Regions from separate parts of the Achromobacter sp. KK8 genome, predicted to be linked through region 3. Evidence: predicted binding sites of a transcription regulator. Region 3 holds the regulator's gene; each other region holds the start of a gene.
What was found. The regulator HrcA, encoded in region 3, represses chaperone genes, less so after heat shock. The targets are predictions, from matches to a motif close to TTAGCACTCNNNNNNNNNGAGTGCTAA.
Positions count from the first base shown of each region.

Region 1 (6,083 bases), 2.0 Mb from region 3:
GCGGCGAATTAAGAGCCTATTACGTCAACAACAACGCAGTAGACAAGGAGCAGGAAGTCGCCTCCCTGATCGACCGCGCCGAAAACCTCGTAAACGCAATTGTTCCCAAGGAAGGAAACGCTCTCTTTAGCCATCGCGCGACGCGAAGTCGCCGATAAGACAGATAGTTGGCAGCACTGGCACTCTCCCCTCATTGCGCCGGCGCTCCCATGGCGTAGCGCGGCGCCGGCACAACATAGTCTGATCGTGCCGTACCGGCGACCTGACTCCGCCTTGCTCCCGCGGTCGAACGAATCATGGAACATCGCTGGAAGCGCCCCGCTTCCAGAGCTTCGCCCCCCCTGGAACAAGCACCCATCTTTGAGTTTCCGGCTCGAAATCTCGAACGTGTGCGATTTGAGAGGGACAACTCACGGACTAGCGCTATCGGCTAAAAGCGGCCATTCATGGTAGGCCTTTGGAATCTCCTCCCAGGAGTTATCGACTCTGCTCCGAACCTCCAGTGACGGCTATCGCTGCAGGCTCGTTGAGTGATGTGAGGCCAATCATCGTCAAATTCGCAAATAGGGTTTTTCCCGACTAAGTACTTCGTTCGGGAACTTCACGTGGTCGGATTGCTGTCTCAAAGATGTCTCTCTGAGACTAGAGAAATGGACAGCCATCGCGTTGGGGGGTCACGATCGTCGCGCGGTGGATGGCCCGCGTAACCGCGACGCGCAGTGCCAGCCGCGACTGCGCGATGCGCCTAGAGTCAGCGTTGACAGCCAAGATGCGCCCGGAAAACGAGCCCTCGTAGATGACGACCTCGTCAAACTCCTTCCCCTTGGCCTTGTGGATCGTCATCAAATTCAGCCCGCGCCAATCCTTCTGCGTGGCGGCGAAATGCTCCTGTAGCATGGCCTCGCGAAGTGCCGACTCTGCGTCTGCATAGTCGCCCCGCGTCCGCCACATTTCACTTAGCGCAGTGCGCAGCGCGGAGCCCCTGTGCAGCAGGCGAAGAAAACGCGCGTCCTCGGCCACCCGGGCCACTTGGGGAGAGGTGGACGTGGCGATCAGTTCCTGCATACCAGTCCAGTCTTCCTCTGGATTTCCTGAGAGCCTGAGATCCGCTCGTACGGCTGCGATTCTCTGGCATTCCTCGATGATAAGCACCCTGTTCTTTCCCCGGATCTTTCCCGTCGACATATAAGTACCGATCGCGCCAGCGAGATCCATCTCCGCCTGCGCAGGAGCCTTATTGCCCCCACGGCCACGGATGTGAGTGTGCAGCGTGGCGACTAGGCGCGACACCAGCTCCGCTGAAGGCCCCCCTCCCAGCAGCACGGCGATGACGTTCGCAGCCAAGGACGGCGACTCCGCGTCCATCGCCACATCGTGCCGGAGCGCGGGCAGTCCGTCCATGTCCGAAGAAAGGTACTGCGAGAACTGCAGCATGAACGCCTTTGATGGCACAAGTACGGACACTGAGGCGTTCGGCTGGTTGCGCAAGCGCCTGAGTGCGGCCAGCACCTCCGCCTTCGCCCTGAAGTGCGGGCTCTGATTCCTCCGGAAGCCGTAGCGCACGATCCTCACATGCGTGTACTCCCTGCCACGGTTCCGGTCAGCCAACAAATCGTTGCCGAAGACCGTTATGTCTGTCCCGCTGCTTCGATGGTTCTCACCCGAGAAATCGAAGCTTGACGGCTGGAACGCCTCGACAAAATCCCCCAAACGACGTGGATCGGCGCCCCGGAATTCATAAATGCGTTGGTCGGGGTCACCGAGCGCGATCAGTCGACTATGTCGGCCCAACTGGTGGATGAGCGCCCACTCATCGGCATTGGTGTCCTGGAACTCGTCAAGGATCACCTCTGGATATGAGTCGCAATAGATTCTCGCCAACCGGTCACTGCGCTGAAAGAGCTGTGCGACTAGTCGAGCGAACAGGTCGAAATGCAGCCGTCCTTCCTCTTCGAACAGGCGCAGCATCTCCTGCTCGCGGACGCTGGCGTCTATGTCAGCAAAGTGGGCCGCTGCCTCCGGTGGCGGCAGAAGGGTGATGCCCCTAGCGGCGTTCAACAGGTAACCGTGGCTCCGCAGGATGCTCCAGGCGAATCCGTGGTACGTGTTTATCTCGAGGTGCTGAAGCTCATCCGGTGAGATGAGCTCTGCCGCCTTCTCAAGGATGCGCGCGACTGTTGGCCTTGCAAAGCTCAGGAATAGAACCTTCTGGCCCGGCTTCAACGTTCCGCTAGCAATCTGCTGCTGGGCTTTGATGAGCGCCACGTGGGTCTTGCCTGCCCCCGGACCAGCAAGGGCCAATGCGTGTCCGGGGCACACTAAGAACGCGAGCTTCTGCGGACTCATGACCATAGACGTCAGGCTGAGGTAGGTTCGATGGACGGTGTAGGTGGCTCTGGAGGCGGAGGCTCAATGACACGGAATATGCCATGTAGGCAACTGGCGATATATTCGGGCGTCTCTTGCCAACCAGAGCAACACGCCAGCAGATCGGCCGCCTGACCGCTACCCTTGCCCCAGGCGAAGTACTCCGACAGCGCATCCCTCAACGTCGGCAGATCGGACTCTGCACTGGGGGTCAGGTGAATCAAGTGCTGTGGCCACTCGCCGTCCGCCACCACGCCCAGCGCATAACGCCGAATCGCGTCTTCGCTGGTACCCTGCAGCACCAGGGACTCGAATCCTTTCATGGGTGATTCGTACGGGTGGTCGACAGCAGCACGAATGAGCGCGATTTGTACCTCATCCTGCTTGTCGAAAACCGCGAAGACAGTCTTGCCTAGAGTCCTAAAGAAGTTGCCAAGCGGCGCGACCTGAGAATCCGTCTTGGCATCGATAACCGCTACGCCAAGCGCCTCAAGCGATTTGAAGTACTGTGGCTCGGCCTGGCTGAGCGTACGCGCGGCCGCCGGCAGCGCGTCGAACTCCGTGCGTCCCTCAACGATGAGAACGTACTTAGCAAGCAGTGCCTCGCAGAAGCGCGCCCGAAACTCCGCCTTGTAGGCCTTCGGCTTGATCGTTGGCGGCAAGCTGGCGGAAACCGAGGTCATCACGCCCCTCGAGCGCTTGAGCACCTTGATCTGCCCTGGCTCGAACTCCTCGAGCACGTATGGGGAGTGCGATGTGAAGAGGGCCTGCGCCGACTTCTCACGCACGCTGCTGACGATGCGCTTCTGGGTGTGCGGAGGCAGCGCCGTCTCGGGCTCCTCCATGGCAAAGATGACGTTCTGCTTGAGTTCGGCGATGATAGACAGTAGCGCGAGCACCAACGTATTGATGGTGCCCGTGCCCTGGTGCTGGTACGGAGCCGCGTAGGTGCTGCCATCCGGGCGCTTCGCGCCTGTACCCATAAAGACCGTCAATGTTCGGCGCAGGGTTTCGCGCGTGAGATCCGAGACGCGCATGTGCGGATCCTCTGCCCAGTCAGACGGGACGAATCTTTTAATCGAGTCTTGCACCTCGGACAGCAGCGCGGTGACGCCGAGCTCGGGCTTCTCTGCCACCGGCAAGATGCGCAGTGAACGCAACAACTCCTCCCACATTTTGAGGCGCGAGTCCTGAAGCCGCAGAATCACATCGAGCAACGAGCCGCGCTCCAAGCTGAGTGCTCGAGAGCCAGTGCGCACCGTTCGTAGGTAGAGGAAGCCGCACTTGCGCTTGTCGGAGGCGCGGAACGTCTGGTACTCAGCGGCACCAATTGGGGCGGGAAGCGCGAAGAAAGTGTTGCCCAGGAAGTCGTCTTCCGCTGTGTCGTACGCTCCGCGGAAGAACACGCGTAGTGCAGGGCCGACTCCGACGGCGTCGGTCTTCTCGGCCGGCGGACCGCCCACTAGCGTCTCCGCTTTTGTGTCCCACCATTCCAAATGCTCGCGGAAGTGCCGCAGCTGCTCATCATTGAGGTCCGCGACGATGACTTCGACGAACAGCGGGTTCGGCTGCCCGTCGGCACTGAGATACTGGCCTGCATAGAAGTCGTGCTCGTCCACAACCGGGCGACGGGATAGCCGCTCTGGTCCCAGCACCAGATCAATCGCCTCCAGCAGCGTAGATTTCCCCACGTTGTTGTCGCCAACGAGCACGCTGTGTCCGTCGAAATGAACCGTGCCCTCCGCGATCCCGCGGAAGTTCGCGATTCTGACCTGGACAATCTTCATAAGGCCATCTCCGTGTATCTCGCGGGTGCGAACACTTACACATATACACACTCTGCCACAACGGAGCAAGAGGCAGCCCACTACCGTCGTCGCGGCTGTGCGGACACACGTGCACGGTCATGAAAGGAGCACCCGGCTATTTTCCAAACAGCCGCCACACCCGCATCCCCCTGCATCCGCGATTGGGCCCGTGCAGCTTAAAACTGGCATCGTGACACCTGCCCTATAGGCAAGACAGTGCGCCCTTGGTCGCGCGAGTTCAAATCCGCCAAGTTGAGCGAACTTTTCGCCCCGAATCTCAAGTTGAGTGAACCATTTCCTGCCGCCTACCAACTTCGATGGACCAAAGTGCTCTTTAGGCCCGGAGCGACGAGAAGAACCTGCGAAGCTATTTTCGGCATGAAATTCCCAAAGCTCCGCCACAGACCGCGCACCGTCACGATCTACACATTTGTTACACCCCAACTTCGGCGAACCAAATCTCAAGTTGAACGAAATTCGACATCAGCTCAACCCGCCAAAAAAAGGGACGCACCATAAGGAGCATGGCCGCCCGCCCCATATGTAACAGCCACCGCTCTCCCCCTTGAACCCCGGAACATCATCCCTATAATTAGCACTCGACTCCGGTGAGTGCTAACAGTCCTCCCGGGCCCAACCGATCATTCACTTTCTTCTTTAGTAACAGGAGTTCCTCATGGCCTTGCGTCCCCTGGGCGATCGCGTGATCGTCAAACGCCTCGAAAACGAGCGCAAGACTGCGTCGGGCATCGTCATCCCCGACAGCGCCGCTGAAAAGCCCGACCAGGGTGAAGTCGTGGCCGTCGGCCCCGGCAAGAAGACCGAAGACGGCAAGATCCTGCCGGTCGACCTGAAGGCTGGCGACAAGGTTCTGTTCGGCAAGTACGCCGGCCAGGCCGTCAAGGTCGATGGCGAAGAGCTGCTCGTCATCCGCGAGGACGAAATCCTCGCCGTGGTCCAGTAAACCCTGCCTCAAACGAATTTTCGAAGGAAGCTAACAAATGGCTGCCAAGCAAGTACTGTTCGGTGACGACGCCCGCGTGCGCATCGTCCGTGGCGTGAATGTCCTCGCCAATGCCGTCAAGACCACCCTGGGCCCCAAGGGTCGCAACGTCGTGCTGGAGCGCTCGTTCGGCGCCCCGACCGTGACCAAGGACGGCGTCTCCGTCGCCAAGGAAATCGAACTGAAGGACAAGTTCGAGAACATCGGCGCCCAGCTGGTCAAGGACGTCGCCTCCAAGACCTCCGACAACGCCGGTGACGGCACCACCACCGCCACCGTGCTGGCCCAGGCCATCGTTCAGGAAGGCCTGAAGTACGTTGCCGCCGGTTTCAACCCGATCGACCTGAAGCGCGGCATCGACAAGGCCGTCGCCGCCGCCGTCGCCGAACTGAAGAAGCAATCCAAGCCGGTCACGACCAGCAAGGAAATCGCCCAGGTCGGCTCGATCTCGGCCAACAGCGATTCCTCGATCGGCCAGATCATCGCTGACGCGATGGACAAGGTCGGCAAGGAAGGCGTCATCACCGTCGAAGACGGCAAGTCGCTGGAAAACGAGCTGGACGTCGTCGAAGGCATGCAATTCGACCGCGGCTACCTGTCGCCCTACTTCATCAACAGCCCGGAAAAGCAAGTCGCCGCGCTGGAAGACCCGTTCGTCCTGATCTTCGACAAGAAGATCAGCAACATCCGTGACCTGCTGCCGGTGCTGGAACAAGTCGCCAAGTCGAGCCGTCCGCTGCTGATCATCGCCGAAGACGTCGAGGGCGAAGCCCTGGCGACCCTGGTGGTCAACAACATCCGTGGCATCCTGAAGACCACCGCCGTCAAGGCGCCTGGCTTCGGCGACCGCCGCAAGGCCATGCTGGAAGACATCGCCATCCTGACGGGCGGCACGGTGATCTCCG
Region 1 covers NZ_CM135178.1:681,362-687,444, forward strand. The annotation lists gene ACVN9Z_RS03185 (hypothetical protein) at 1-158, shown strand, start outside; gene ACVN9Z_RS03190 (UvrD-helicase domain-containing protein) at 643-2,352, opposite strand; gene ACVN9Z_RS03195 (ATP-dependent nuclease) at 2,358-4,154, opposite strand; gene groES (co-chaperone GroES) at 4,852-5,139, shown strand; gene groL (chaperonin GroEL) at 5,177-6,083, shown strand, end outside.
Region 1: a site for HrcA is predicted at 4,768-4,794, ahead of groES (co-chaperone GroES). Genes of this name have one in related genera too.

Region 2 (6,083 bases), 930 kb from region 3:
ACGGCGCAATGACGCGCCCGCCATGCTGGTCCAATTGACGGATTGCCATCTTTTCGGCGAGCCGGAAACCGTGATGCTTGGCGTCAATACCGACGCCAGCCTGCGCGCCGTGCTGCGGCAGATCGAGGCCGACGGCAAACGCCCCGACCTGCTGCTGGCCACCGGCGATTTGTCCCAGGACGGCGAGCCCGCCGCCTATCGACGCCTGGCCGCCATGCTCGGCGCCGCCCCGGCGCTGGACGGCGCCCGCATCCGTTGCCTGCCCGGCAACCACGACCTGCCATCCGCGCTGCGCCAGGAACTGCCCGAATGGTCGACGCCGGTGACCGACGTCGGCGCATGGCGCGTGATCTCGCTGGACACCACCGTGCCGGGCTCGAACGCCGGCCACCTGCCCGACAGCCAACTGGATCTGCTGGAGGCCGCGCTGGCCGAGGCGCCCGGGCGCCACACACTGCTGGCCATGCACCACAACCCGATGCAGATCGACAACCACTGGCACGACTCGATGATGATCGACAATCCCCAGGCGCTGTTCAAGTTGCTGACGCGCTGGCCGCAGGTGCGGGTACTGCTGTGGGGCCACGTGCATCACGAGTTCGACCGCCGCCGCCACAACCTGCGCATGCTGGCCACGCCTTCCACCTGCTTCCAGTTCAGCATCCGCGATGGCAAGCACGTGGTCGACAACCTCGCGCCCGGCTACCGCTGGATCAAACTCTACCAGGACGGCTCCATGGCCACCGGCGTGCGGCGCGTGCAGGACGCGCTGTGGCACACGGGCGCCCAGCCCGGTCCGGACAGCGCGCGGGCGGCCTGAGAGCCGGCGGCCTGACAACCCCACAACGCTTTGGCAGCGCGGCCGCCTGCTACGTCACGCGTTTGGCGCGCGCAATAAAAAACGGGGCACCATATGCGTGGTGCCCCGCAAGCATCCGTCTCATAGGGGAGGGGAAAGAGGAGAAGCCGAGACGGATGACAAGACTGCCAACCAAAGTTCGCGGTCTACGTGAAGTTAGGCGGGGCGAGCTTCATTAAGTTTCTGAAATCGCCCGTTATTTCGCAGCGAATTTGTATCAATTTATTGGTGCGCCGCGACCATCGCCGCGGCGTCCCCCTCCCGCCGGCGCGCACGACCGTCGACGCAAAGCAAAAGGGCCGCGAATCGCGGCCCTTTGCATGGGTACGGCGGGAAGCAGGCAGCAATCAGGCAGCCAGGTTGCCGCGCATCTTCTTCAACGCCGCGGCCTCGATCTGGCGGATGCGTTCGGCCGACACGCCGAATTCCTGCGCCAGTTCGTGCAACGTGGCGCCGCCGTCGTCCTGCAGCCAGCGGGCTTCGACGATGCGACGCGAACGCGGATCCAGCGCTTCCAGCGCGCTGGACAGCCCCGAGCTCTGCAACTGGTCGCGGGCGGCGCGTTCCAGCACGCGGGTCGGCTCCTGGCGGCCCTCGTCGGACAGGTAGGCGATGGGCGCGTAGCTGTCGTCATCGTCGTCCTGGTTCTCGAGCGACATGTCGCGGCCCGACAGGCGCACTTCCATTTCGCTGACGTCTTCGCGGCGCACGTTCAGTTCGCGGGCGATGTGATCGACCTGCTCGGGATCCAGCGTCTGTCCGTCCGGGCGCATGCTGCGCAGGTTGAAGAACAGCTTGCGCTGGGCCTTGGTGGTGGCCACCTTTACCAGGCGCCAGTTGCGGATGATGTATTCGTGGATCTCGGCCTTGATCCAGTGCACGGCGAACGACACCAGGCGCACGCCGCGCTCGGGGTCGAAACGCTTGACGGCCTTCATCAGGCCGACATTGCCTTCCTGGATCAGGTCGGCATGGGGCAAGCCATAACCCAGGTACTGGCGCGCCACCGACACCACCAGGCGCAGGTGCGACAGCACCAGCTCGCGCGCGGCGCCCAGGTCTTCGCTGTCGCGCAGGCGGCGGCCGAGTTCGGTTTCGCGTTCGGCCGACAGGACCGGCAGGCGGTTCACGGCCGAGATGTAGGCATCGATCGTGCCGAGTGCGCCCGGATTGGCGATGGCCAACGCCAGGGCGTTGCCGGACGTGGCCAACGAGGTACTGGGTTGCTTCATTGCGGCGGTCTCCGGAATGCAAAGGGGTAAAGACATGGATTCGATGTTAGCACTCTAGTAAAGGGAGTGCTAATTCGACTATTGCGGCGCGTCAAAGTTTCCCTTTTATAGGGCGTCCCCAATTTTAATTTGCCTGTCTTGCCCCCGGCGGCGGCCGGCTTTGTGTCATGGGGGCCGGGGCGCGCGTCGCGACCGGCGGGCCGGACGCCTACCAGCCCAGGCGCTTCAAGCCGGCGGCGGTGGCCTCGCCGTCCGGCCGCACGAACAAGGCGCCGCGCGGATCCATGTAGACCTGGTAGGTCGCGCCGTCGAACAACGGCATGTAGGCCGCGCTGCCGAATTGGACATCAACGAAGGGAAACCAGTTCGGAAAGCTCTGCTTGAGCGAACCCAGGTCCGGCGCAGGCCAGTCGTCCAGGGCGTGGACCGAGCGGGTGGCCGAGGCCTCGCGCGCCGCATCGCTATATCGGCCGGACAGGCGTTCCAGGCGATACAACGGCGGCAGGCCAGCCATCAGCGCCGGCAGTTTCCAGCGCACCACGCGGGCGTCGATCTGCCACTGGTCGCCATAGAGCACATACCGCTTGGCGCCCACGCCCGGCGCGGTGGCGCTGACCTGGAACTGGCCCTCGGCCTGCTGGCGCACCTCGATGCGCGCCACCGGCTCGTCGGTGGTCAGGCGGAAGAACTGCACCAGCGACAGGGCCAGCAGCCCCGAGACGCCACCCAGCAACAGCAGCATCAGGCCAAACAGGCGGCGCACGGGCCGGAACTGGAAGGCGCGCCGGCCGCGCTCATCGCGCGGACCGCCCCGGCCCAGCAGCATCGCCATGCCCGGCAGGAAAAGGACCACCGCGGCCAGCAGGATCCAGACGAAGGGAGCGATTCCGTTGATCAAATCAGGCGATCCTATGCATAGAGCGCCGCGGCCGGGCGTCGGATGCCGGGCGCCCCGGGCCTGTCTCGGCAGGCCGCCCAGTATAGAAGCGGGGCGTCAGGCCGCCGGTTTTCCAAGCCGCTCGACGTGAAACCGGATGTGATCCTCGATGAACGTGGAGATGAAGTAATAGCCGTGGTCGTAACCTTCCTGGCGGCGCAGTTCCAGCAGCTGCCCGGCGGTGGCGCAGGCGGCCTCGAATACCTCGGGATACAACTGCTCGGCCAGGAACTGGTCGGCCGTGCCCTGATCGATCAGGATGCCCGCGGGAAACGGCTGGCGCAAGCCGCGCATCAGCGCCGAGGCATCGTAGGCGGCCCAGTCGTCGGGATTCTCGCCCAGGTAGGCGCCGAACGCCTTCTTGCCCCAGGGGCACAGGCTGGGCGCCGCGATCGGGGCAAAGGCCGAGACCGAACGGAACTGACCAGGGTTGCGCAGCGCCAGCACCAGGGCGCCATGGCCGCCCATCGAGTGCCCGAAGATGCCGACGCGCGCGGCGTCGCCGGGCAGCGCGCTGGTGACGATGGCGTGCAATTCACGCGTCACGTAGCTGTCCATGCGGTAATGGGCGCGCCAGGGGCCGGTGGTGGCGTCCAGATAGAAGCCGGCGCCGGTGCCCAGGTCCCAGCTTTCGTCCTCGCCGGGCACGTTGGCGCCCCGCGGGCTGGTATCCGGTGCCACCAGCATCACGCCCAGCTCGGCGGCCAGGCGCTGGGCGCCGGCCTTGATCATGAAGGTTTCCTCGGTGCAGGTCAGGCCGGCCAGGTAGAACAGCACCGGCACCGGCCCCTGCTCGGCCTGGGGCGGGACGAAGACGGAAAAACGCATCGGCAGGCCGATCTCGGCCGACTCATGGCGGTAATAGCGCTGCGAACCGCCAAAACAGCGATGCTGGGAAATGAGTTCCAGGGCGGCGGGCATGGCAGCGGTCTCCGGGTCTGAGGCTGAACAAAATTCGGGCGGGATTAGGGTATATCCACGGTACGACGATCCGTCGCCGAATGTTAACCTGCCCGAAACACGGAGTCCTTCCCACAAAAAGTATCGATTCCGTGCCCATATTGTGATCGCGGGACTTGACCAGCGACCACCGTGGCACTATTTATATACGTGAGAGAAGACAACCCGTTCTTCTGGAAGCGCAAGCCCTGACACTATGGCCCGTCTGCCCCGTCTGTACGCCCCTGGGCTGCCCCAACTGGTGCAGGCCAACTTCATTCAGCCATTGGCGGCGCCGTCCCAGCCCGCCCCGGCCGATATCCTCAACCAGCTTGCCGCGTGGCTGGGCGAATCCGCCCAGCGTCATCGTGTGTCGGTGCACGGCTGGCTGCTTGCCAACGATCGCATCCTGCTGCTGGCCACGCCCGCCGACGAGGAAGGCCTGCCGCGCCTGATGCAGACGCTGGGCCGCAACCTGGCCGCGCGCCTGCGCGGCGGCCGGGTGTTCGCCGGCCGCTACCGCTCGGCCCTGCTCGAGCCCGGCGCCTGGGTGCTGCCGGCGCTGGTGTGGCTGGAAACCTATCCGGTGCGCAGCGGCGCCTCGCAAGATCCCGATTCCTGGCCGTGGTCGTCGGCTTCCAGCCACACCGGCAACACCACCGCCGCCCCGGCGCAGTGGCAGTCCGATCATGCCGACTACTGGGCCTGCGGCAACACGCCGTTCGACCGCCAGGCCAATTACCGCAAACGTCTGCAGGACGGCCTGTCGCGCGAGGAAACCCAGCGCATCGACCAGGCGGTCTCCGGCCAATGGGCGCTGGGCGGCCCGAGTTTCATCGCCAGCCTGGCGCATACCGCCAGCCGCCGCGTGGCGCCAGGCCAGCGCGGACGCCCGCGCAAGAAGCCGGCCGCGCCGGCCGCCGTCGATGCCGACCCGGCCGCGTCCACGCCACCGGCCTCGCCGCCGGCTCCCACCGGCCACGGACCGGGTTCCGGCAACGGCGGCGGTTCCACTTCCTGACACAGCGCCTTCGGGCGCTTTTTCATGGCCGTTTCGGGACGCACCGACCGACGGCGGCCTGCGCTTGCTCGCCACCGGTCGGTACGCGGCCAAAAAACATCACAATAAACAGGGACGTACCATCGCGGAAACAAGGGGTAATCCACCCTGGCGTCCCCCCTTGCGAAAGGTGCACCCTGGGAAGCCTTGTCTGACGCGCCTGTTGATGCGTCACCATATTAATGCTCTACGACGGTGCATCATTTTAATTGGGGTCGCTCCCCTTATATTCTTATTGCACCCTACTACGCGCGGGGGTATTGTCCGTTCCTGCACTGCAACATTGGAACGCAGTCTTTACTGCGGAGCGCGCCATGCCCCACACCACCCCGAACGATTCCTGTCCCACCCCCAAGGCGACCCCGATCGATGCCAGCCGCATCGGTCTGCCGCCCGCCCAGGGCCTGTACCACCCCAAGAACGAACATGACGCCTGTGGCGTGGGCTTCGTGGCGCACATCAAGGGCAAGAAAAGCCACGCCATCATCCAGCAGGGCCTGAAGATCCTGGAGAACCTCGATCACCGCGGCGCGGTGGGCGCGGACAAGCTGATGGGCGACGGCGCCGGCATCCTGATCCAGATTCCCGACACGCTCTACCGCGACGAGTTCGCCCAGCATGGCATCACCCTGCCGCCGCCCGGCGAATACGGCGTGGCCATGGTGTTCCTGCCCAAGGAAACCGCCTCGCGCCTAGCCTGCGAACAGGAACTGGAGCGCTCGGTGCGCGCCGAAGGCCAGGTCGTGCTGGGCTGGCGCAACGTGCCCGTGGACGTCGACATGCCGATGTCGCCCACCGTGCGCGACTGCGAACCCGTGATCCGCCAGCTGTTCATCGGCCGCGGCGCCGACGTGATGGTGCCCGACGCGCTGGAACGCAAGCTGTACGTGATCCGCAAGACCGCCAGCCACGCCATCCAGAACATGCACCTGGCGCATGGCAAGGAATATTTCGTGCCCTCGGCCTCGGTGCGCACCGTGGTCTACAAGGGCCTGCTGCTGGCCGACCAGGTCGGCCGCTACTACCGCGACCTGGCCGACCCGCGCACCGTGTCGG
Region 2 covers NZ_CM135178.1:1,780,863-1,786,945, reverse strand. The annotation lists gene ACVN9Z_RS08275 (phosphodiesterase) at 1-820, shown strand, start outside; gene rpoH (RNA polymerase sigma factor RpoH) at 1,207-2,091, opposite strand; gene ACVN9Z_RS08265 (hypothetical protein) at 2,300-2,989, opposite strand; gene fghA (S-formylglutathione hydrolase) at 3,086-3,949, opposite strand; gene ACVN9Z_RS08255 (hypothetical protein) at 4,185-4,988, shown strand; gene ACVN9Z_RS08250 (glutamate synthase-related protein) at 5,342-6,083, shown strand, end outside.
Region 2: a site for HrcA is predicted at 2,138-2,164, ahead of rpoH (RNA polymerase sigma factor RpoH). Genes of this name have one in related genera too.

Region 3 (6,083 bases):
TCTCCGCCGGACGCGACCTTGGCCAACGGCCGCGGCGTGGTGCCGGCGTGGCCGACCACCAGGAATTCGACGTGTTCATTACCGTGGGCCGACGGCGCGGAGGCGGCCAGCGTGGGTTCGAACTTGCCACCCTGCATGGCCAGTGTCTGCATCGCCTGGGTGACCTGCTTGCCGAGATCCTTGGCGACCTTGCGGCGCGCCGTGGTGAGCTTGGCGGCGGCGGCGTCGTACTGCGCCTGCGCCGCCTGCGCCTGGGCGCGCAGCGCGTCGATGTCGGCGGCGGCCTGCAGGGCCGAGAGCTCGGCATGCAGGCTGTCGCGCAAGGCGCATAGCGCCTCGGGTTCGGTGCGGAACTTGCGCGCCGTCTCGAACACCGCGCTCAGGCGCGCCTCGACGTCGGCCAGCCGGCGCGGATCGAGATCGACGCGGCTGACATAGTTGTTCAGGTCGGACACGGCTTCGCTGATGGCGATGCGGGCCGATTCGAGTTCGTCGTAGATGCCCTGCAGGCCGGTGTCGTGCCGCAGCATCTGCTGGATGCGCTGGTTGGCCACGGTCAGCCGGTGGTGGGCGGAGTCGCCTTCGCCATCGAGTGCGTCCAGGATCTGCGTGGCGCCGTCCAGCAGCGACTGCGAATGCGACAGGCGGGTGTGCTCGGATTGCAGGGCGTCCCATTCGTCCGGCGCAAGGCCGAGACGGTCGAGCTCATCTACCTGCCACTGCAAGCGTTCGCGTTCCGCCGCCAGGCCCGCGGCGTCTTTTTCGGCCAGCTCCAGCTGCCGCGCCAGCGCGCGCCATTGCTTCCAGGCCTGGGCTACCTCCTGGCGCAGCTCGCCGTGGCCGCCATGCGCGTCCAGCAGGTCGCGCTGGGCTTCCGGGCGCATCAGGCTCTGGTGCGCATGCTGGCCGTGGATGTCGACCAGGCTGTCGCCCAGTTCGCGCAATTGCGCCACCGTGGCGGGCGTGCCGTTGATGTAGGCGCGGCTGCGGCCCTGCGCGTCGATCACGCGGCGCAGCGCCAGTTCGTCGTCGGCGTCGATCTCGCGTTCGGCCAGCCAGGCGCGCAGCGCCGGCGGCGTGTCGAAGACGGCGGTGATGTCGGCGCGGGCGGCGCCTTCGCGCAGCACGCTGACGTCGCCGCGCTCGCCCAGAGCCAGCGCCAGCGCGTCGATGAGGATGGATTTGCCCGCCCCGGTCTCGCCGGAGAAGACGGTGAAGCCGGGACCGAAATGGATCTCGGTCTGCTCGACGATGACGAAGTCGCGGATGTGCAGGGTGCGCAGCATGTCGGGGCGCTTACTACTCTACGTTGTCGGTGGCCTGCGGCATCAGGTTCCAGTGCAGCTTGCGGCGCAGGGTGGAAAAGAAGCTGTAGCCTTCCGGATGCACGAAGCGGATGGTGTAGGGCGCGCGCTGCACCACGATACGGTCGCCGGGCTGCAGGTCGGACCAGGTCTGCATGTCGAAATGCACGCTGGCCCCGACTTCGACGCGGCCCATGGCGGTGAGTGTCATGTTCAGCACGCCGCTGTCGGGAATGACGATGGGGCGGTTGGACAGGGTCTGCGGCGCCACCGGCACCAGCACCATGGCGTTCATGCCGGGGTGCAGGATCGGGCCGTTGGCCGACAGCGCATAGGCGGTCGAGCCGGTGGGCGTGGCGATGATCAGGCCGTCGGCGCGTTGCGTGTACATGAAGGCGCCGTCGAGTTCGACGCGCACCTCGATCATGCCGCCGCGCCCGGCGCGGTTCAGCACCACGTCGTTCAGGGCCGAGGCCGCGTACATCTGCTGGTCGCCGCGCCACGCGCTGCCTTCGAGCAGCATGCGCTCTTCGATCTGGAAGTTGCCCTCCAGCACGCGCGTCAGCGCGCCGTGCGCGTCCTGCACGGGAATGTCGGTGATGAAACCCAGGTGGCCGTGGTTGATGCCGACCACCGGCACGCCGTAGGGCGCGAGGTGGCGCGCGGCGCCCAGCACCGTGCCGTCGCCGCCCATGACCACCGCCAGCGACGCATCCTTGCCGATCTCTTCGTAAGTGGCGACCGGGTATTCCGTGAGGCCGGTGTTGCGGGCCGTGTCGGCATCGACGAGCACCTGCCGCCCGGCCTGCGTGAGCGCGTGCGCGAGCGCCCTTAGCGGAGTGGCCAGGCCGGTGTCCTGGTATCTGCCGATCAGCGCGACGGTAGGAAAGTGCATGGTGGCGAGGCGAATCAGAAAAACGAAATCGGTCCGGAATCGGGCCTGTTAGCCGATTATATGGGGCCGCATATCGGCTTGCGGGACAAAAATCGCCTTAATTGGAAAAGATTCCCTAAAATACCCGCTATGGATGACCGCGCACGCGCATTACTGAAAGCGTTGATCGAACGCTACATCGCCGATGGGCAACCAGTCGGCTCGCGGACGCTATCGAAGGTTTTCGATCTGTCGCCCGCGACCATCCGCAACGTCATGGCGGACCTGGAAGAACTGGGCCTGATCCACAGTCCGCACACGTCCGCGGGGCGCATTCCCACGCCCCGTGGCTACCGCATGTTCGTCGATTCGCTGCTGGCGGTGCAGTCCTACCAGCTCGAACCCCACAACATGGGCGACATGCTGGCGGCGGCCGAACCCACCCGCGCGGTCAACGCCGCCGCGGCGCTGCTGTCGAACCTGACCCAGTTCGCCGGCGTGGTGCTGACTCCCAAGCGGGCCCAGGTCTTTCGCCAGATCGAATTCATCCGCCTGTCCGACAAGCGCGTGCTGCTGATCATCGTCACGCCCGACGGCGACGTGCAGAACCGCATCCTGTTCGTGCAGCGCGACTACGCCGAGGCCGAACTGCTGGAGGCGGGCAATTTCTTCAACGTCCATTTCGCCGGCAAGTCCTTCGACGCGGTGCGGCGCACCCTCTCGACCGAACTGGCGCAGTTGCGCGAAGACATCTCCCGGCTGATGCAGGCGGCGGTCGAGGCCAGCGCCGAAGCGGCCGAGGATGGCGACGCCGTGGTCATCTCGGGCGAGCGCAAGCTGCTCGACGTCACCGACATCGCGTCCGACATGGACCGCCTGCGCAAGATGTTCTCGCTGTTCGAGAAAAAGACCGACCTGCTGCAGCTGCTCGACGTGTCGAGCCGGGCGCAGGGGGTGCAGATCTACATCGGCGGCGATTCCCAGCTGGTGCCGATGGAAGAGGTCTCGGTCATCACCGCGCCCTACGGCGTGGACGGCAAGGTGGTCGGCACGCTCGGCGTGATCGGCCCGACCCGCATGGCCTACGAGCGCGTCATCCCGATCGTGGACATCACGGCGCGCCTGCTGTCCAACGCCCTCAGCCACAACCAGTAGTCCCACCCGAACCGACATCCTCCTGGCGGAGGAAGGGGAGTTTTTGTGTTTCTTCGCCTGTTCAAGTATCTCTGGCCTGAACGCTACCTGCCCGAAGCCGAGCAGGAAGACCCCTTCAACGAAGATCCGCCGCCGCGGGTCGAAGGCAAGGTCGGCGTGCTGCTGGTGAACCTTGGCACGCCGGACACCCCTGGCAAGAAGGACATCCGCAAGTACCTGGGCGAATTCCTGTCGGATCCCCGCGTGATCGAAATCCCGCGCTATCTCTGGAAGCCGATCCTGCACGGCCTGGTGCTGACGCTGCGTCCCAAGAAACTGGAGCCGCGCTATGCCGGCGTCTGGCTCAAGGACGGCTCGCCGCTGATGGTCTACAGCCGCCGCCAGGCCGAAGGCGTGCAGGCGGCCTTGAGCGCCGCCGGCGTCGAGGCGGTGGTCGAGCTGGGCATGCGCTACGGCAATCCCTCGATCCCCGACGCCATCTCGCGCTTGCGGGCGCAAGGATGCGAACGCATCCTGACCGTGCCGCTGTACCCGCAGTATGCCGCCAGCACCACCGCCACCGTGGTCGATGCCGTCACGCGCCATGCGGCCCGGCTGCGCGACCAGCCGGAAATGCGCTTCATCAAGCGCTTCCACCAGGAACCCCTCTACCTGGATCCGCTGGCCGCCAGCATCGAGGCGCATTGGCGCGAGCACGGCAAGCCGCAGAAACTGGTCATGAGTTTCCACGGATTGCCGCGTTATTCCATCGAGCTGGGCGATCCGTATTACCGCGACTGCATGGAAACCGCGCGGCTGCTCTCGCAGCGCCTCTCGCTGCCGCGCGAGCAGATCGAAGTGACCTTCCAGAGCCGCTTCGGCACCGCCCGCTGGCTCGAGCCCTATACCGAACCCACCCTCAAGGCGCTGGCCGCCTCGGGTGTGACCGAGGTGGATGTGGTGTGTCCGGGATTTGTGGCAGACTGTCTGGAAACCCTGGAAGAGATCAGCCTGGAGTGCCGCGACGCCTTTCTTGGCGCGGGCGGCAGGCAATTCCGTTACATTCCGGCGCTGAACGACGATCCGGCCTGGATCGCAGGGTTGGCCACTCTGGTGGAACGGCACTTGCAGGGGTGGCCCACGCATTCACGGACTTGAAGGAGAGGGCGCATGCACCATGATCCCAAGACGGGCAAGATTGTGAAAAAGGGGAACGTCAGCACCCCGGTGGACGAGGATCAGGTCGAACACGAGCTGGACGAGGCGCTGGCCGAGACCTTCCCCGCAAGCGACCCGATCGCCATCAACCCGGAACCCGACGACGACCCTGCCGTCGACCGGGCCCTGAAAGACACCTTTCCCGCCAGCGACGCGCCGGCCCCGGCCCAGCCGGGCAAGAAATGACCTGTCGTTGACCGGGCCGGACGGGCATTTTGCCCCCTGATCCTGGGCGTCTGGAGGGGCTCCAGGAAAACGGCGGGCTTTTTGCCGTGGATTCCGCCCCGTCCCAAGGGTGGTCCGCGACGGGGAATATTTGCTTTCCCGGGCTTGAAATAGGGGTATTGGCCCCCATTCATGTCTGCGAAAGCCATTCTTTTTGGAGGATTCCCCATGACGGCACCCAACGAGCCTGTAGATCAGACGCCCGGATTCGGCGATGACGCCGATGCGGCCCCCGCCGCCCAGGACGCCGCGCAGGCCGAGCTGAACGAGTTGCGCGCCCAGCTGGACGCGGCCCAGGCTACCGTCAATGAGCAGCAGGACCAGCTTCTGCGCGTGCGCGCCGAAGCCGAGAACGTGCGCCGCCGCGCCCAGGAAGAAGTGTCCAAGGCGCGCAAGTTCGGCATCGAGTCGTTCGCGGAAAGCCTGGTGCCGGTCAAGGACAGCCTGGAGGCCGCGCTGGCCCAGGCCGACCAGACCGTGGACACGCTGCGCGAAGGCGTCGAAGTGACGCTCAAGCAGCTGGCCGCCGCCTTCGAGCGCAACCTGCTCAAGGAAATCGCGCCGGTCCAGGGCGACAAGTTCGATCCGCACCTGCACCAGGCCATTTCGTCGATTCCCGCCGAGCAGCCCGCCAACACGGTGGTGCAACTGCTGCAGAAAGGCTACGTCATCGCCGATCGCACGCTGCGCCCGGCGCTGGTAGTGGTGTCCGCCGGCCAAGGCTGAGCGGGCGGCGCGCCATGACCGATCCCCGTTTCGACCCGGCGCAGGTCTTCGCGGTCTTCGACATGCGGCATGTCGACTCCGCGGGATTCGACGCGGCCGTGGTCCAGGCGCCGGGATCGGACCTGCGCTGCGTGTTCCTGTGGGGCCAGGATTGCTATAACTGCAATCTCTTCAAGCAGGCGGCATTGCTGCACCAGGAAACCCTGCTGGGCCTGGGCCTGACCTGGTTCGAGGCTGACGTCTACGCCGACGAACCCCTGGGTCGTCGCTTTTCCCTGCATGGCGTCCCCACTTTTGTGCTTTACCGGGCCGGAAAGCGGCTCGGCCGCATTACCGGTTGGCCCGGATTGCCCCAGTTCACGGCGGCGATCCGGCGCCTGCAGGAAACCCCGGCGGAAAATTCCAGCCAGGCGTCTTGAAAAACCCTGCGGGCAGCCCCAGTTATGTGGGGACAGGAAATTTCTCTCCAATTTCACAGATTTATCCAAGGTAACCCGACCATGAGCAAAATTATTGGCATCGACCTGGGCACGACCAACAGCTGCGTGGCTGTCATGGACGGCGGTCAGGTCAAGATCATCGAAAACGCCGAAGGCGCCCGC
Region 3 covers NZ_CM135178.1:2,710,474-2,716,556, forward strand. The annotation lists gene recN (DNA repair protein RecN) at 1-1,286, opposite strand, end outside; gene ACVN9Z_RS12620 (NAD kinase) at 1,300-2,199, opposite strand; gene hrcA (heat-inducible transcriptional repressor HrcA) at 2,329-3,333, shown strand; gene hemH (ferrochelatase) at 3,379-4,470, shown strand; gene ACVN9Z_RS12635 (hypothetical protein) at 4,483-4,716, shown strand; gene grpE (nucleotide exchange factor GrpE) at 4,924-5,481, shown strand; gene ACVN9Z_RS12645 (thioredoxin family protein) at 5,496-5,900, shown strand; gene dnaK (molecular chaperone DnaK) at 5,982-6,083, shown strand, end outside.